Regions from separate parts of the Pseudophaeobacter arcticus DSM 23566 genome, predicted to be linked through region 1. Evidence: riboswitches for the same ligand, from Rfam matches in the RefSeq annotation. Region 1 holds a riboswitch; each other region holds the start of a gene.
What was found. A riboswitch is a leader RNA that binds a small molecule or an ion and turns the genes downstream of it on or off. The one in region 1 is predicted to bind cobalamin.

Region 1 (3,521 bases):
GGAATGACACGCTCGATGGGGGGGGCTGGCGACGACCTGATCTATAGCGGTGACGGCGATAACGAGATCCGCAGCGGCGCAGGCAATGATACGATCTACGGACATGGCGGTGCCGACACGTTCGTGATTACCTCCGACAGCGACAATGATGTGATTGAGGACTATTCCGCAAGCGATGGCGACATTCTTCTCGTCGACTATCCTGGGATCACGACTTATTCCGAGCTTGAGCCGTACCTGAGTGACGATGGCAACTGGGGCACTCTGATCTCCCTCCCGGACGGGTCGGTGACCCAGGTTAAGTGGTTGAACTATGCGTCTCAGTCAGCGTCGGATTTCAGCTTTCAGTCGGGGCCGGTGTGTTTTCTGAAGGGAACGCTGATCGATACGGCAACAGGCGCCAGACTGGTCGAGACATTACGCCCGGGCGACTTGGTCGAAACGCTAGACAACGGAATGCAGCCGGTGAGGTACATTTCTTGCAGATGCTACAAGTTCAAAAATGGTCCTCACAAGATGAAACCTATTCGGATTCGTCCCAATGCGCTCGGGCCGAAGACACCGAACCGCGAACTTCTCGTCTCGCCGCAACACAGGATCGCTCTGCCGCAGAACAATCCCACCCATATCGTGGCGGCAAAAAGGCTTCTTCGGCTACCCGGTGTCACGGAACGGCCGTCTTGCAAAATTGCACGGTACTACCACATCTTGCTTGATCAGCATCAACTGGTCCGGGCGAATGGCGCTTGGGCAGAAACACTCTTGGTGACAAAATACAGCAGCGACCAGGCACAGCTACCAAGCCAGCTGCAACGGACTCGAATGAAGCCCATTCGGACAATCGAAAAGGTTTCGCGGCCTCCCGCTTTTACCTTTCTCTAGCGGCAATCAAGTACTCAAACCCATACCGACCCGGCTTCACATCAAAGGGGTGCTTGCCGAGCAGCCAGACCGGAGATTCAAGAACTGCGCAGCATGCGTCAAAAAAGGGCTGAAAGTGAGCATTCGCTGCGGCTTTTCATGCCAAACAGCACGCCTTCGGTTGGCTTCCGGTCAAGCGCGGCCTGTCGTGCCAAGGTCTGCTTCGTGGTGAAAACGAGCCAATATCTTCTCATCTTACAGGTCTTTTAACATCAGTGCGTTTTCGATCTTGATAATGTCGTTTGCAACTCAGCGACAAAACACCTTCTCCATACACTGCCCAATGTAAGGTGCCGCTTTCCTTCGCGGGGGAGTGGAGAATTGGGAAGCCGGTGAAACTCCGGCGCTGCCCCCGCAACGGTAACGAAGATCAGGTTACGGCAATCAACCACTGGAACGAGGAATCCGGGAAGGTGCCGCAGCCGGGCGAGAGCCACTTCGGAGTCCGGAAACCAGCCTTGCGCATATGTCAAATCGCGGGTGGCGGTGGGGGCTTCCATGTCGGACGGCTTCCTCGCGCCGCCGATTGGTCCCTCCTGTCATCTGCCCAAGAAACGCCGCGGGGCGCGGCAGGAGAATCAGAGATGAATTCAGCAATCGAGCTTCTGGCGCGGCGTGTGCCGGGCCATTCCCTTGAACAGGCGTTCTACAACGATCCTGACATCTTCCAGACCGATCTCGAAGCCATCCATTACCGCGAGTGGCTGTTTGCAATCCCCGCCTGCGAGCTTGAGAAACCGGGCAGCTACGTGACGCACAAGGTCGGCGCCTACCAGGTCATCATCGTGCGCGGCGCCGACAACCGGATCCGCGCCTTTCACAACACCTGCCGTCACCGTGGTTCGATTATCTGCAAGGCGCGCAAGGGCAATGTACCGAAACTGGTCTGCCCGTATCATCAATGGACCTACGAGCTCGATGGCTCCTTGCTCTGGGCGCGTGATATGGGGCCGGGTTTCGACCCGGGTCAGCACGGGCTGAAGACGGTTCATTGCCGGGAACTGGCCGGGTTGGTCTATATCTGCCTCGCCGATGAAGCGCCTGATTTCGAAGCCTTCGCCGAGATTGCGCGTCCTTATCTTGAGCCCCATGACCTCGCCAATGCCAAGATCGCCCATGAAAGTACGATCATCGAAAAGGGCAACTGGAAGCTGGTCTGGGAGAATAACCGCGAATGCTATCATTGCGGCGGCAACCACCCCGCCCTTTGCCGGACCTTTCCCGATGACCCTACGGTCACGGGCATCGAGCAGGGGGCAACGCCTCCGCATCTGCAAAAGCACTTTGACCGCTGCGAAGCCGTGGGCTTGCCGTCGCAGTTCTACATGCATGACGACGGTCAATTCCGCTTGGCCCGGATGCCGCTCAAGGAAGGGGCGGAAAGTTATACGATGGATGGCAAATCTGCGGTGCGTCGCTGGCTGGGACGCGCTCCCTTTGCGGATGCAGGTTCGTTGTTGAAGTTTCATTATCCCACCACATGGAACCACTTCCTTGCCGATCATTCCATCGTCTTCCGCGTCACCCCGATTAGCCCCACCGAAACCGAGGTCACGACCAAGTGGCTCGTCCACAAGGATGCGGTCGAGGGGAGCGATTATGATCTGAAGCGGCTGACCGAGGTCTGGGAAGCAACAAATGACGAGGACCGTCAGGTGGTTGAAGACAACCAGCAGGGCATAGATAGCCCCGCCTATGCGCCTGGCCCCTATTCCTCGACCCAGGAAACCGGCGTGCTGCAATTCGTAGAATGGTATTGCGCGACCTTGGCTGCGCATCTGCGTCCCAACGCCTTGGCGGCGGAGTAAACATGATGACCCTCTCCCCTTCTTCCGCGCCCACGATCTGGCAGGACACCGAAATGCTGGAATGTGTCTCGGTCGTTCCGGAAACTCCGGGCACGGCAAGTTTCTCATTCAGGTCGCCTTCGGGAGCACAGTTCGCCTATGATCCGGGCCAATTCCTGACCTTGGAAATTCCCGCCCCGGATCAGCCCGGCGGGGTGGTGCATCGGACCTATACGATCTCCTCCTCCCCCTCGCGGCCCCGGTCGATTACCATCACGGCAAAGGCGCAGAACGACAGTATCGGAACGCGCTGGATGCTGGACAACCTGAAGCCGGGAATGCGGATCAAGGCGATCGGTCCGGCCGGACTCTTCACCAATGTGGATAGCCGCGCCAAGAAGTTTCTTTTTCTCTCGGCTGGTTCGGGGATCACGCCGATGATGTCTATGACCACCTGCATGTGGGACGAAGGGCGCGATCTCGATGTGGTGTTCATCAACTGCGCCAAACGCCCATCCGAGATCATCTTCCGCCAGCGCCTCGAGCAGATGGCCAGCCGCTCATCAGGACTGGATCTGAAATTCGTCGTTGAGGAACCCGATCTCTATCGCCCTTGGACCGGCTATCAGGGCTTTTTCAATCAGCTCATGCTTGGTCTCATGGCGCCGGACTATCTTGAGCGCGAAGTCTATTGCTGCGGCCCTGACCTCTTCATGACCGCCGTGCGCGAAGCGCTGGTCGGGCTTGGGTTCGACATGGATAACTACCATCAGGAAAGCTTTGGCGCACCCGTCGAAACCGTAGCAGAACAAC
Region 2 (3,521 bases), 2.3 Mb from region 1:
TAGCTTTCGATCTCACCCGTCAGGGTCTCATCAAAATAGGTCACGTCAACCAACCCGCGCCCCTGCAGGAACGGGACCTCGACACCAATGTCAAAACTGCGGTTTTCTTCCGGTTTCAGGTTCGGATTGCCGAGATATGTGGTGGTGCCAAAAGTAGAATTGGCAAAAAGTTCGAAATAGGAGGGGTTTACGATGCCGGTTCCTGCCGAGCCATGCAAACGCACGCCGCTGCCTGCAAAGGTGTATGAGGCGCTCGCCGTCCAGCTGGTTGCATCCTCAAAAGCGCTGTTGTTGTCGCGCCGCACACCAAGTTGTAGATCCAGGCCATTGGCAAAGCTGCCACGGTACTCGAAGGCAAATGAGTTGGTTCTGCGTGCATAAAGCGGATTGCTGCTGCTGGATTCCTCTTCCCATTCCAGCATCGCGTTTAGCTGGTGATTGGCCTGATCGACAGGCTGCCCATCCAGACCAAAGCTGAGTAGATATTTGGCTGCTTCGGTCTTGGTCTCGGTTGCGGTGCCACCATTGCTGGCGCGGTCAAAATCGGTGCGCTCAAAAGACAGGCGATGTTTCAAACGACCACCCAGGGTGTCCAGCTCGGCATAGATCTGTGCCAGGCGCTCGTCCCGCTCGCTGAATTGGGTTGGATCGTCCACAACATAGCTGGCCGCATCGGTCGCTGTGAAGGAGGTGCTGTCGCTGTCGTAGCGCTCATCCGAGGTACGGAGGTTGAAGCCGAGCTGCAATCGTTGCGTGACCAGATAGTCGCCTTTCAACTGCAGCGTCGTGCGGCGCATGCCATCTTTTTCGCCGCCATCGCCGGAGGTGTCGTAGCCATCGTCTTGGTCGTGGGCGAGACTGAAGGAGAGACCACCACGCGCGGAGCGTGTGGATACCCGTGCAGAGGCGCGGTAGCCGTCAGATCCGATCTCGGCGCCGCCACCATATTCGGTGCCGATGCCGCCGGTCTTGGTAATGATGTTGATCACCCCGGCCGATGCATTGGAGCCATAAAACACCGATTGTGGCCCCCGCAGCACCTCAATGCGTTCGATGTTAGCGGTGTCCAGACCGGACAGGATATATTCGCTATCCCCGCCGGAGGCCTCGACGCCATCAATCAGGATCAGGGTGTGGTTGGCTTCACCGCCGCGAATGCGGATTTGAGTGAAACTGTCGCCGGAGCCGTTGACCATCAGGCCGGGCACTGCCCGCAGGGCGTCCTGGACGGTGGTGATGCCGCGCTCCTGAATTTCTTCGCTGGTAAGAACCGAGGCCGAGCGGCCGTATCTTTGGGCCTCAATGGGGGTGAAGCCACCAGAGATGATGATCTCGCCCAGATCGGTAACTTCAGAGTCTTGGGCCAATGCAATAGCGGGGGTCGCGGCCAAAGCCGCAGCCAAGGACAGGCGTGCCTTGCGCATAGTTCTATTCCTCCCGGCCTGATGACACAGCATAGGCCAAGCTGCTGCCCAGAGCGGACAGCAAGGTCAAAATGAGAGTCTTCGTGAGGCAATGCCCCCGCAGACGGTGAAAATTGCCACCACTACGGAAGTCCGTTGTCCTTGGCGCGTCCCGCACCCGGACAGGGTGATCATTCTGGCAGGTCTCCTGACTCGCGGGTCGAGGCCTTGCTACGCCTTCCCACCCCATGGGGCAGTGGCTTGTTGCAGCAGTGCTCTCCGCTCACAGTTGCGGGGGCAGTCACGGATTCGGCGCCTGTTGGCTACACCTCACCGTGTTCCCTATTATCCGGGTGGTCTCCCAGCCGGACCAGAATGCTCGCGACTTAGTCAGGCCTTGGCAGGTCTGTCAAGAAGGGAGTTCGAATCAGCTCGCTGGAAAAGAGCTTCACGGTGAGGTTTTGGGGCGCCGGAATGCAGGCTCGTGAAACGCTCCTGCAGGCAGTGGAATCCGGACGCGTGGCCGGGGTGATGGGTATCCTGGGCTTCGGCGGCGGTTCATCGCTTGATGTGGCGAACGGGCGCTCCCGACAGTGAACCACCCCCCATAACCTCTGAGGTTTGGCCCCGGGGTTCTGTCTAAGCAAATGTGCTGGTGTGAAGCGGAGCGTAGAGCGGAACAGAAACCACGGCTTTTGTCTGCGCCTTCACATACAGCTGCAAGTGATTAAAGCAGATGCCCTAAGCCAGACCGCAAAATATGGTCTCTTACAGAGACATCTGGCAGTGGTGTCATTCTACCGTTTTTGACGATGGGCATGCCACGACTGTCTCGATCTACATTGCCCCGTATCATTCTGCTTAGGTCTAGCTTAGGAAATATGACGTTATCGAAAACGATACATATCAGACGCTTGATGTTATCAACTGATGCGAGTGCACCGGAAACAAATTCCTCCAGCGATATCTCAGAGCTTTCAATACCCTTCATATCCTCACTGAGAGTTTTGAAGCACAATGTCTTTCGTTCAGAATCTGGCATAGCAACAAATACCGATGAGTAGTGCGAGGTTTCGCTACGAACGGCTAATATTGTCTCATGCCTTTCAAAGTCGAAGAGTATCGGGTGCAGTCCATAACTTTCCAAATCCCCGGTCTTCAAGCGTTCCTTTAGCCCCCTAAAGTCACTTGGTCGTTGCGGGTGCAACCTCGGCCCAATAAACTTTGCTGCTATCTCGCCAGCGCCGTAAACTGAGCTACACAAAGACTCGCAGGAACTCGCAATCCTAACCTGAAAGATTGTATTGTATATCTCAATCTCCGGGTTTTCATCTGTACGCGTGAACTCCTGGCCAAAATGAGCGTCCGCCAACTTTGGCAAATCATAGGCTAACATTTCGATACTTCTCAGCTTCGATTCTATGAATCTCAGGCTATCGTGAGGGAAGTTTTCAGGAGCCAAAACACGCGAAAAATCCAGAACGCTTTCGAATTTCGTTTTTCTGTTTCTCCCCATAGTCCCTTGATACCTCCCAATATCTTTTCCCGGCGGTAATGTAACTCTCAACCTTTAGATGAGTGTCATTCATAAGCCGCTTTATGTCCACACCATCCGGTTGGTCGATCAATTCGAAGGCATAGAAGTGGATGGCGTCGTCGGAGCCATGGCCTTTGTCGGTCCAGAGAAAGGTCCCCTCGTACACCGGACCGAAAGCAGCCTTGGCGGTGAATAGCCGCTCCGTCCGCAAAGCCGCCATTGGTGCTGCCAGCTCAAATGTCTGTTCCTGGTGTCTCCAGCTCCAACTACCGGCTTTCTTTCGCGCCCTCTGGACCTCCACCCACAGTTTCCCTATATAAACAGTCGGATTAACTGTCAGGGATCGACATGACCAACGCTTCCGAACCGCTTGAAGGTACGCCGCTGATTGCGCCGTCTTCCGTTGAACACCCGCTTTTCGATCAGATCGTAGAGGCCTGTCGTTCAGTCTACGACCCTGAAATTCCGGTCAATATCTATGAGCTGGGCCTGATCTACACCATCGACATCTCTGATGAAAACGACGTGCAGATCATCATGACCCTCACCGCGCCCGGCTGCCCCGTCGCCGGTGAGATGCC
Region 3 (3,521 bases), 260 kb from region 1:
GGAGCAATAGCCGCTCTTTCAGCTCGTAAGGGCGTATGCCTTCGGCCCCGGCTTTTTCAATCTCCAACAAAGCATCATACCAGCTCAGTTTTGGCAGGCCGCGTTCTTTCAACTCGATTTCAATCCCTTGAAGCAGCGTTTGGCTGACAGAGAGAAGGGATATCCATGCCCGGGTTGTTTGTGCGCTGAGTGTGGTCATAGGGTACATTAGCGCAAAAGATGCAACTGCATCAACCTTGACGTTCCGTTGGCTGCCCCTATATAGATGCAATTGCATCTACATGGAGATTCCGAATGACCCTGCATCTGATAAGCCATTCACTTTGCCCATATGTTCAGCGAGCCGCGATCTCGATGTTGGAAAAAGGCGTTTCTTTTGAACGCACTGATATCGACCTTTCAAACAAGCCTGACTGGTTTCTAACCATTTCGCCGCTGGGAAAGACGCCGGTTTTGACCGACAGGCAAGAAGCGATATTCGAATCCTCTGCGATCTTGGAGTACCTGGAAGATACCCGGCCGTCGCCTCTCCACCCTTCGGCTGCGATAACGCGCGCACAGCACCGTGGTTGGATCGAGTTCGGGTCGGCCACCCTCAACGACATAGCGGGACTTTATAACGCCCAGACTGCCGACACGTTCAATAAGAAACTCCAAACACTGGAGGCAAAATTCACACAACTTGAGCGACAACTGGGACAAGGCCCGTATTTCGCAGGGAGTGAGTTCACTCTTGTTGATGCCGTCTTTGCACCGGTCTTTCGGTACTTCGACTCGTTCGATGAAATCGGCGATTTCGACATCCTGACTGACAAAGAAAAGGTTCTGGCGTGGCGCGAAGTTTTGGCTGCACGACCATCGGTCAAACAGGCGGTATCTGAAAATTATCCAAGTCTTCTGAGGGCTTTTTTGCTCAACCGAAACTCCCACCTGTCTCGGCTCATGACGCGCCAAATCGGTGGAGACTAGACTAGGGTCTGGACCCTAGGTGTTCAGTCCCGGCATCTGGCAGCTTCGTCCGGCTCTGCTGACGTCCCACTGGCGCAATCTGAAACGCCGTTATCTAGCCTGTCTCATGGTGGCCCAGGATGCTGGTATTGACCGCTCAACTATGATGGAAGCCGATGCCCAAGAGTGTTGCGACGTGTGACCGCCAGCAACTTGGCGCAGTACTGGCCAGGCGGGGGGCGCAGAGAGCCAATCAGGGGAGCTGACGCGCGTTCACGGCGCGCGCCGGGCCGCAACTCCTGCCTTTCAATTTGATTGACAGTCTCAAGATTGACCTCATACATGGCCTAGATGGTTTTTCCCGGGGTCACTCCGGGAAAATGAAAAGGGAATACGGTGTGGTGTAGCCAATAGGCGCCAAATCCGTGACTGCCCCCGCAACTGTGAGCGGAGAGCACTGCTGCAACAAGCCACTGCCCCATAGGGTGGGAAGGCGCGGCAAGGCCTCGACCCGCGAGTCAGGAGACCTGCCATCCATTTGTTCACCCAACCCAGGACGGGGAGTCCTGACGGAGGCTTAGATGGCACAGAGTAACTGGCTACACAGGACCGGCACCTGCTCTCTTCGCGCGTTTAACTGCGGGGCGAGACATGACCAACCACAGTGATCATTCCATATTGATTTGCACCACCTGCAAAGGGGCAGGCGCCGCGCGCAAACTACGGGCAGCACTGGCGGAACATGTGTCAAAGCGGTTCGTTTTACGGGCCGTAGACTGCATGGCGGGCTGCGAACGCCCGATAACGGTCGGATTGCAGGGTCCGGGCAAGACACAGTATCTGTTTGGTGAGATCGAAGCCCAGGCGGATATCGAGGCGATCGCCTGTTTTGCCCAGCAGTTTTTGGCAAGCGACACGGGCTGGAGCACAGCCTCGGAGCGACCAAAGAGATTGTACGACAAAACCCTGGCACGGCTTCCCGCCTACAGGACGGAGGCCAAGACATGACCGGATCGCCACCTTTATCGCGACCTTTTCTCTGTGTGCGCGACCTGGAGTATTTTGCCCTGAACGGAGACCTGCTGGTCTCGGGGGTTTCCTTTGATTTGCAGCAGGGTTCGATCCTCGCCATTGCCGGGCCAAATGGCGCCGGCAAATCGACCCTGCTGAACCTGCTCTCAGGATGTGAACCTCTGGCGCTTGGTGAGGTTTTCATAGGGGGTGCCAGCCTGCGCCAGATGAAAGCTCAGGATCGGGCAGGACACATTGCCCTTGTCAGCCAGCAAAGCTCCCCGGATGGGCGGCTGCGACTTCAGGACTATATTGCCCTAGGGCAACTGCCAATCGCGGCGCGCCGGTCCGCACATCAAAACAGCCAAGCCATCGAGGCCATTCTGGACCTCACAGGGCTTACGAAAATGGCGCATAAACCAATGGCACAGCTGTCAGGCGGGGAGCGCCAGCGTGCGCATATCGCCCGTGCCCTTGCGCAGGAGCCCAAGCTCTTGTTTCTCGATGAGCCGACCAACCACCTGGACCCGGATGCCAAAGGGCGCATTTTGTCCCTGGTTGCCTCTCTGGGCATCACCGTTGTCATGGTGGTGCATGATCTGGTGATGATCCCGGAATTTGCCACCCATGCGGCCTTGATGAAATCAACGCGGCTTGTGGCCTTTGGTCCCGCCGCCGAGGTCCTGACCCCTGAAAATGTCCAGGCGACCTTTGGGGTCAGCTATCTGTGCTTCCCCCATGAGGGCCGGATGATCCCTGCGCTCGATATTCGCAAAACAGACTTCCAAAATCTGAAGGAAAACTCACAATGAAAACTCTCTGGTCTGCTGCGCTCCTCCTTGGTGCTGCAAGTAGCGTCGCGGCACATGAAGTGAAGGTCGACAATTGCGGCACTCCACTGGTTTTTGAAACCATGCCGGAACGGCTGGTTGTGCATGACATCAATATGTCTGAAATGGCTTTTGCGCTTGGCCTGCAGGACAAGATGGTTGGCGTCACCGGCATCTCCGGATGGTATAAGACAAGCCCCACATTCGACAAAGATCGCGGCGATATCCCTGAACTTGCGCCCAAATATCCAAGCGTCGAAAATCTGGTCTCGGCCTCTGCTGATCTGTTTTTTGCCGGCTGGTACTACGGCATGAAGCCCGGTGGCGATGTGACCCCGGACACCCTGGCGCCCTTTGGTATCAAAACCATGGTCCTGACCGAAAGCTGCGTGCATCTGGACAAAGACCGCCCAGCGGCCAGTATGGATCTTTTGTTCAACGACGTTCTGCGGCTCGGCAAGGTCATGCATGTGGAAGACAAGGCAGAAGCCTTGATTGCAGGCTGGCAGCAGCACTTGGCCAGCATTGAAGCCAGAACCGCCGAATTCGCCAAACCGCGTGTTTTCCTGTTGGACGGACCCGCAGATGCGCCCTTCACGGCCGGCAGGTTTGCCATCCCTGACGCCATGATCACAGCTGCAGGTGGCGCCAGCGTAACCCATGATCTGGACACCAGTTGGGGGCGCACCTCCTGGGAGGCGGTTGCGGCCGCCAATCCAGAATTTCTGGTGT
Region 4 (3,521 bases), 250 kb from region 1:
TCACGGGGAACCGCTCGTTTCTGGCACCACAGTTAGTGCAGGGAGCGACGGATGAAACGGGCAGAACAGGTAACCTTTGGCGGCGGTGGCGGTTTGGATCGCAAGGCGCAGCTGCGAGAAGATCCCGCCGCACTGGAGACCGCCTGGGCCGCACCGGAGACGCAGGTTCTCATGACTTGGCGCGGCAAGATCCTCAGCCAGCGCTCTGATCCTGAGCGTGGACCTGATGGTCTGGCCTGGATTGCCTCCTCTCACCCCGTCGCATCGGAACACCGCAGCGCGGCGCTCTATCTTGGTGTGGCGCCTGACGGGACAGAGCGATTTGCCTGCGACCTTGGCGCCTGGCAGCCGGATGCATTGGATGAGATGGCCCTGGCCAGTTTTGCCGACCTGAGCGAACAACAGCACCCGGACCTGCCGACGGGCTATGTCTTTGCCGAACTGCGCCGCATCATGGCGCGCCTCTCTCCGCTGGAGGCAGAGCTGGCCGCCACCGCCAAAGCCCTGCTGTCCTGGCATCAGTCACACCAGTTCTGTGCCCGCTGCGGTGGCAAAAGCCAGGTCGCGCAGGCCGGCTGGCAACGCAAATGCCCCAGCTGCAAGGCGCTGCATTTCCCGCGCACCGATCCAGTTGTCATCATGCTGGTCACCCATGGCGATGACGTCCTGATGGGCCGATCACCTGGCTGGCCAGACGGTATGTATTCGCTCTTGGCCGGTTTTGTTGAGCCCGGGGAAACTCTGGAAGCAGCCGTGCGCCGCGAAGTGTTTGAAGAAACAGGCGTTTCTGTTGGCGAGGTTGGCTACCTCTCCAGTCAACCCTGGCCATTCCCGATGTCGCTGATGTTTGGCTGCAGCGGTCAGGCCACCAGCCGCGACATCACCATCGACCCCAAGGAAATCGAAGATGCAATCTGGGTGAGCCGTCAGGAGATGATGACTGTCTTTGCAGGAGAACACCCAATCATCAAACCGGCGAGAAAGGGTGCAATTGCACATTTTCTTCTCGAAAACTGGCTTGCGGACACTTTGGATTAAGGAGATTATTCTATCACCTAATCCAATAATACTCTCTGAGGGCTGACCACTGGTCAGGCGGCATATCATGGAATTAACGAGTAAAGAGGACGTCGACACGCCTCTGGCTGAAGTCTTTGAAGCGATTTCCGATTTTGCCAGCTTTGAACGGTCGGCAATCCGGCGCGGCATCGAAGTACAGCGTTTGAGCGACGATGCCACCCCGCAGGTTGGCATGGCCTGGGATATTCGGACGGATTTTCGCGGCAAACCCCGTGAGTTGCACCTGGAGCTTTCCAACTACGAGCCCACCACCTTGATTGGTTTTGAGGGCGATAGCGCCAGCCTGTCTGGCAAGGGCCAGATTGAACTATTGGCGCTCTCGCCGCGCCGCACCCGCCTTTCGGTGAAGGTCAATGTGCAGGCCAAAACCCTGTCTGGGCGGCTGCTGCTGCAATCGCTCAAACTGGCGCGGTCCAAGATCAACACCCGCTTCAAGCAGCGCGTGGCAGAGTTCGCCAGCCTGACCGAAGACCGGGTGAACCGCAGCGCCTGATCCCGGTTGCGGCCAGCCACAGCTGTGACGACCCAACTGTCGGCGCCACCTGGCTGCTTGCTCCGCTGTCCATCCCTGCCCGCCACCCTTTGCCGCTGTGGCGTGGGTGATCCTGTCCATACTGTTTTCTCTGTACTGGTATCTCCGGGCCGGTATGGGCCTTGCTGTGCCAATTGCGCAATTGGTGATTGACGACTCATATCTGTCAGCGATAGCGGTTGGAGAGATGGTTTCTGCGATGCATGTTCTTGTGTCCAGGATGAAAAGGGAACGCGGTGCGGCCAGGCTATTGCAGCCCTGCCAACTCCGCGACTGCCCCCGCAACTGTAAGCGGTGAGCGCTTCGGGTGAACCACTGGCACGGGGATATGATCCCTGCCGGGAAGGACCGAAACCGTATCGACCCGCAAGTCAGGAGACCTGCCATCACCAATGTAACTCGAAACTGGACGGGGAGTCCGGGCGGGTGCATGAGGTGGTTGCGGGTAACGCCCTCCTGGTCTCATGCCTGCGCCTTCTGATTTTCCCGCCAGCGCGCGGAGGGCGCATCATGACACCGATGGACCAGACAACGACCAAACAAACACATCACTTTTCCCAGAGCATCTGTATGCACCTGGGCAGGCCCTGCCCGGCCCTGTCCCGGATGCTCACGGCGCTGGCCGGGGCGCTGGATAAGGCCCGCCCGGTGACATCCGCCGAATTTGAGCTCTGCGGTGAAAGCCTTCTGGATGGCTGCGCGCGACATTGCCCGGCCCGGTTCATTGCCACCCACGACCGCATTCGGGTGTTTTGTGACGTCACCGAAGCAACCGATACCGAGGCCCTGGATCTGTTTGCTGATACTCTGTTCCAGCCAGACAGCCGGGCCTTTGCCGCAGCAAAACTGCATCAGCCCCCCTGCGCCATGGGCGAAGCCCTGCCAAAGCCTCTGCCCCAACAGACCACTGCGCAAACCGTCCACCCAGCGCTGTAGCGGCAAGTTTTATTGGGGGGCGGGCGGTTTAAGAGCCAGAAGCTGCGCTCCGCCCCCTATATCTTTCGGCTTTATATCTTTCTGGCTTTCTTGGCTCCTGGCCGTTTTGCAGCGGCCCGCGCCCAGGTCATCTGATCCTCGGTCTCGACAGCGCAGGCGCGCACAGCACGGAGCCGACGCAGCGCTTTGTCGGGCTGTTCCCCGGCCTCAATCATCAGACGCAGAACCACCATGCCGGACCGCCCGCAACCGCCTTTGCAATGCACCAGCACCCGGCCGCCCCCGCGCAGAGCCTGCAAGGCCAGCGCGCTGACCGCGGGCCATTGCGCCAGCATGTCTTTGGTTGGGGCGGAAAAATCTGGCAATGGCAGATGGATCCAGCGAGAGCCCATGGCCTGAAAATCCTGCCCCAAAGGCGCCGCACCAGCGCCGAGATGTTCAACTTCGGTTGTCATCGAGATCACCAGCCCTGGCTGCCAGTCATGCAGGTGATCCATGTCTCCCTTGTAGTCGCCGCCACTGCCTGGCAGCGGGCAAAGCGCCAGAATGCCATCGCCAACACTCAGCGCATGCAGCGTGAGGGATCGCACGGATTGGTCTGTGAGATGATCATCCATACCGAGCCCTTTCCCAGCCCCCCGCCGCGCTGGCAAGCGGGCCAAAGCAGCCCCTGCCAAACCCGGTGTTTTTAGACAATGGCATAGTCATATCACACAATCCGGATACACAGGCCCAACTTCGATCACAAACACGCGCCGAAAAACCAGTTCATAAAAGGCGGGCCTTAAAACTCAATAAAACCGACCACGCAGCAGGGTCAGCACCCGGCGCCAAATCAGGCACCGCCCCCAAAGTCTGACCTGCCGAGCCCCAGTTGGTCAACAGCGGTGGACGAAGCCCGCCAGCCCGCGTACCTTGCGCGGACGCGATCCCGCCTTCCGAATCCGGCAAGAGACCTATGAACGACAGCACA

Region 2: another riboswitch for cobalamin. It lies ahead of ARCT_RS0109345 (TonB-dependent receptor plug domain-containing protein); the one in region 1 lies ahead of ARCT_RS0121240 (aromatic ring-hydroxylating oxygenase subunit alpha).
Region 3: another riboswitch for cobalamin. It lies ahead of ARCT_RS0119860 (DUF1636 family protein); the one in region 1 lies ahead of ARCT_RS0121240 (aromatic ring-hydroxylating oxygenase subunit alpha).
Region 4: another riboswitch for cobalamin. It lies ahead of ARCT_RS26580 (hypothetical protein); the one in region 1 lies ahead of ARCT_RS0121240 (aromatic ring-hydroxylating oxygenase subunit alpha).

The regions. Positions count from the first base shown of each region.
Region 1 is NZ_KI421507.1:3,464,584-3,468,104, reverse strand. It holds gene ARCT_RS26695 (calcium-binding protein) at 1-47, shown strand, start outside; gene ARCT_RS27275 (Hint domain-containing protein) at 4-882, shown strand; cobalamin riboswitch at 1,193-1,396, shown strand; gene ARCT_RS0121240 (aromatic ring-hydroxylating oxygenase subunit alpha) at 1,506-2,729, shown strand; gene ARCT_RS0121235 (2Fe-2S iron-sulfur cluster-binding protein) at 2,732-3,521, shown strand, end outside.
Region 2 is NZ_KI421507.1:1,134,514-1,138,034, reverse strand. It holds gene ARCT_RS0109345 (TonB-dependent receptor plug domain-containing protein) at 1-1,424, opposite strand, end outside; cobalamin riboswitch at 1,585-1,793, opposite strand; gene ARCT_RS0109335 (hypothetical protein) at 2,131-2,970, opposite strand; gene ARCT_RS27940 (hypothetical protein) at 2,978-3,136, shown strand; gene ARCT_RS0109325 (SUF system Fe-S cluster assembly protein) at 3,289-3,521, shown strand, end outside.
Region 3 is NZ_KI421507.1:3,209,237-3,212,757, forward strand. It holds gene ARCT_RS0119850 (MarR family winged helix-turn-helix transcriptional regulator) at 1-199, opposite strand, end outside; gene ARCT_RS0119855 (glutathione S-transferase family protein) at 295-969, shown strand; cobalamin riboswitch at 1,284-1,497, shown strand; gene ARCT_RS0119860 (DUF1636 family protein) at 1,600-1,956, shown strand; gene ARCT_RS26575 (ABC transporter ATP-binding protein) at 1,953-2,771, shown strand; gene ARCT_RS0119870 (ABC transporter substrate-binding protein) at 2,768-3,521, shown strand, end outside.
Region 4 is NZ_KI421507.1:3,216,546-3,220,066, forward strand. It holds gene nudC (NAD(+) diphosphatase) at 52-1,038, shown strand; gene ARCT_RS0119890 (SRPBCC family protein) at 1,106-1,573, shown strand; cobalamin riboswitch at 1,784-2,014, shown strand; gene ARCT_RS26580 (hypothetical protein) at 2,123-2,548, shown strand; gene ARCT_RS0119900 (protein-tyrosine phosphatase family protein) at 2,620-3,165, opposite strand; gene ARCT_RS0119905 (DNA polymerase III subunit gamma/tau) at 3,507-3,521, shown strand, end outside.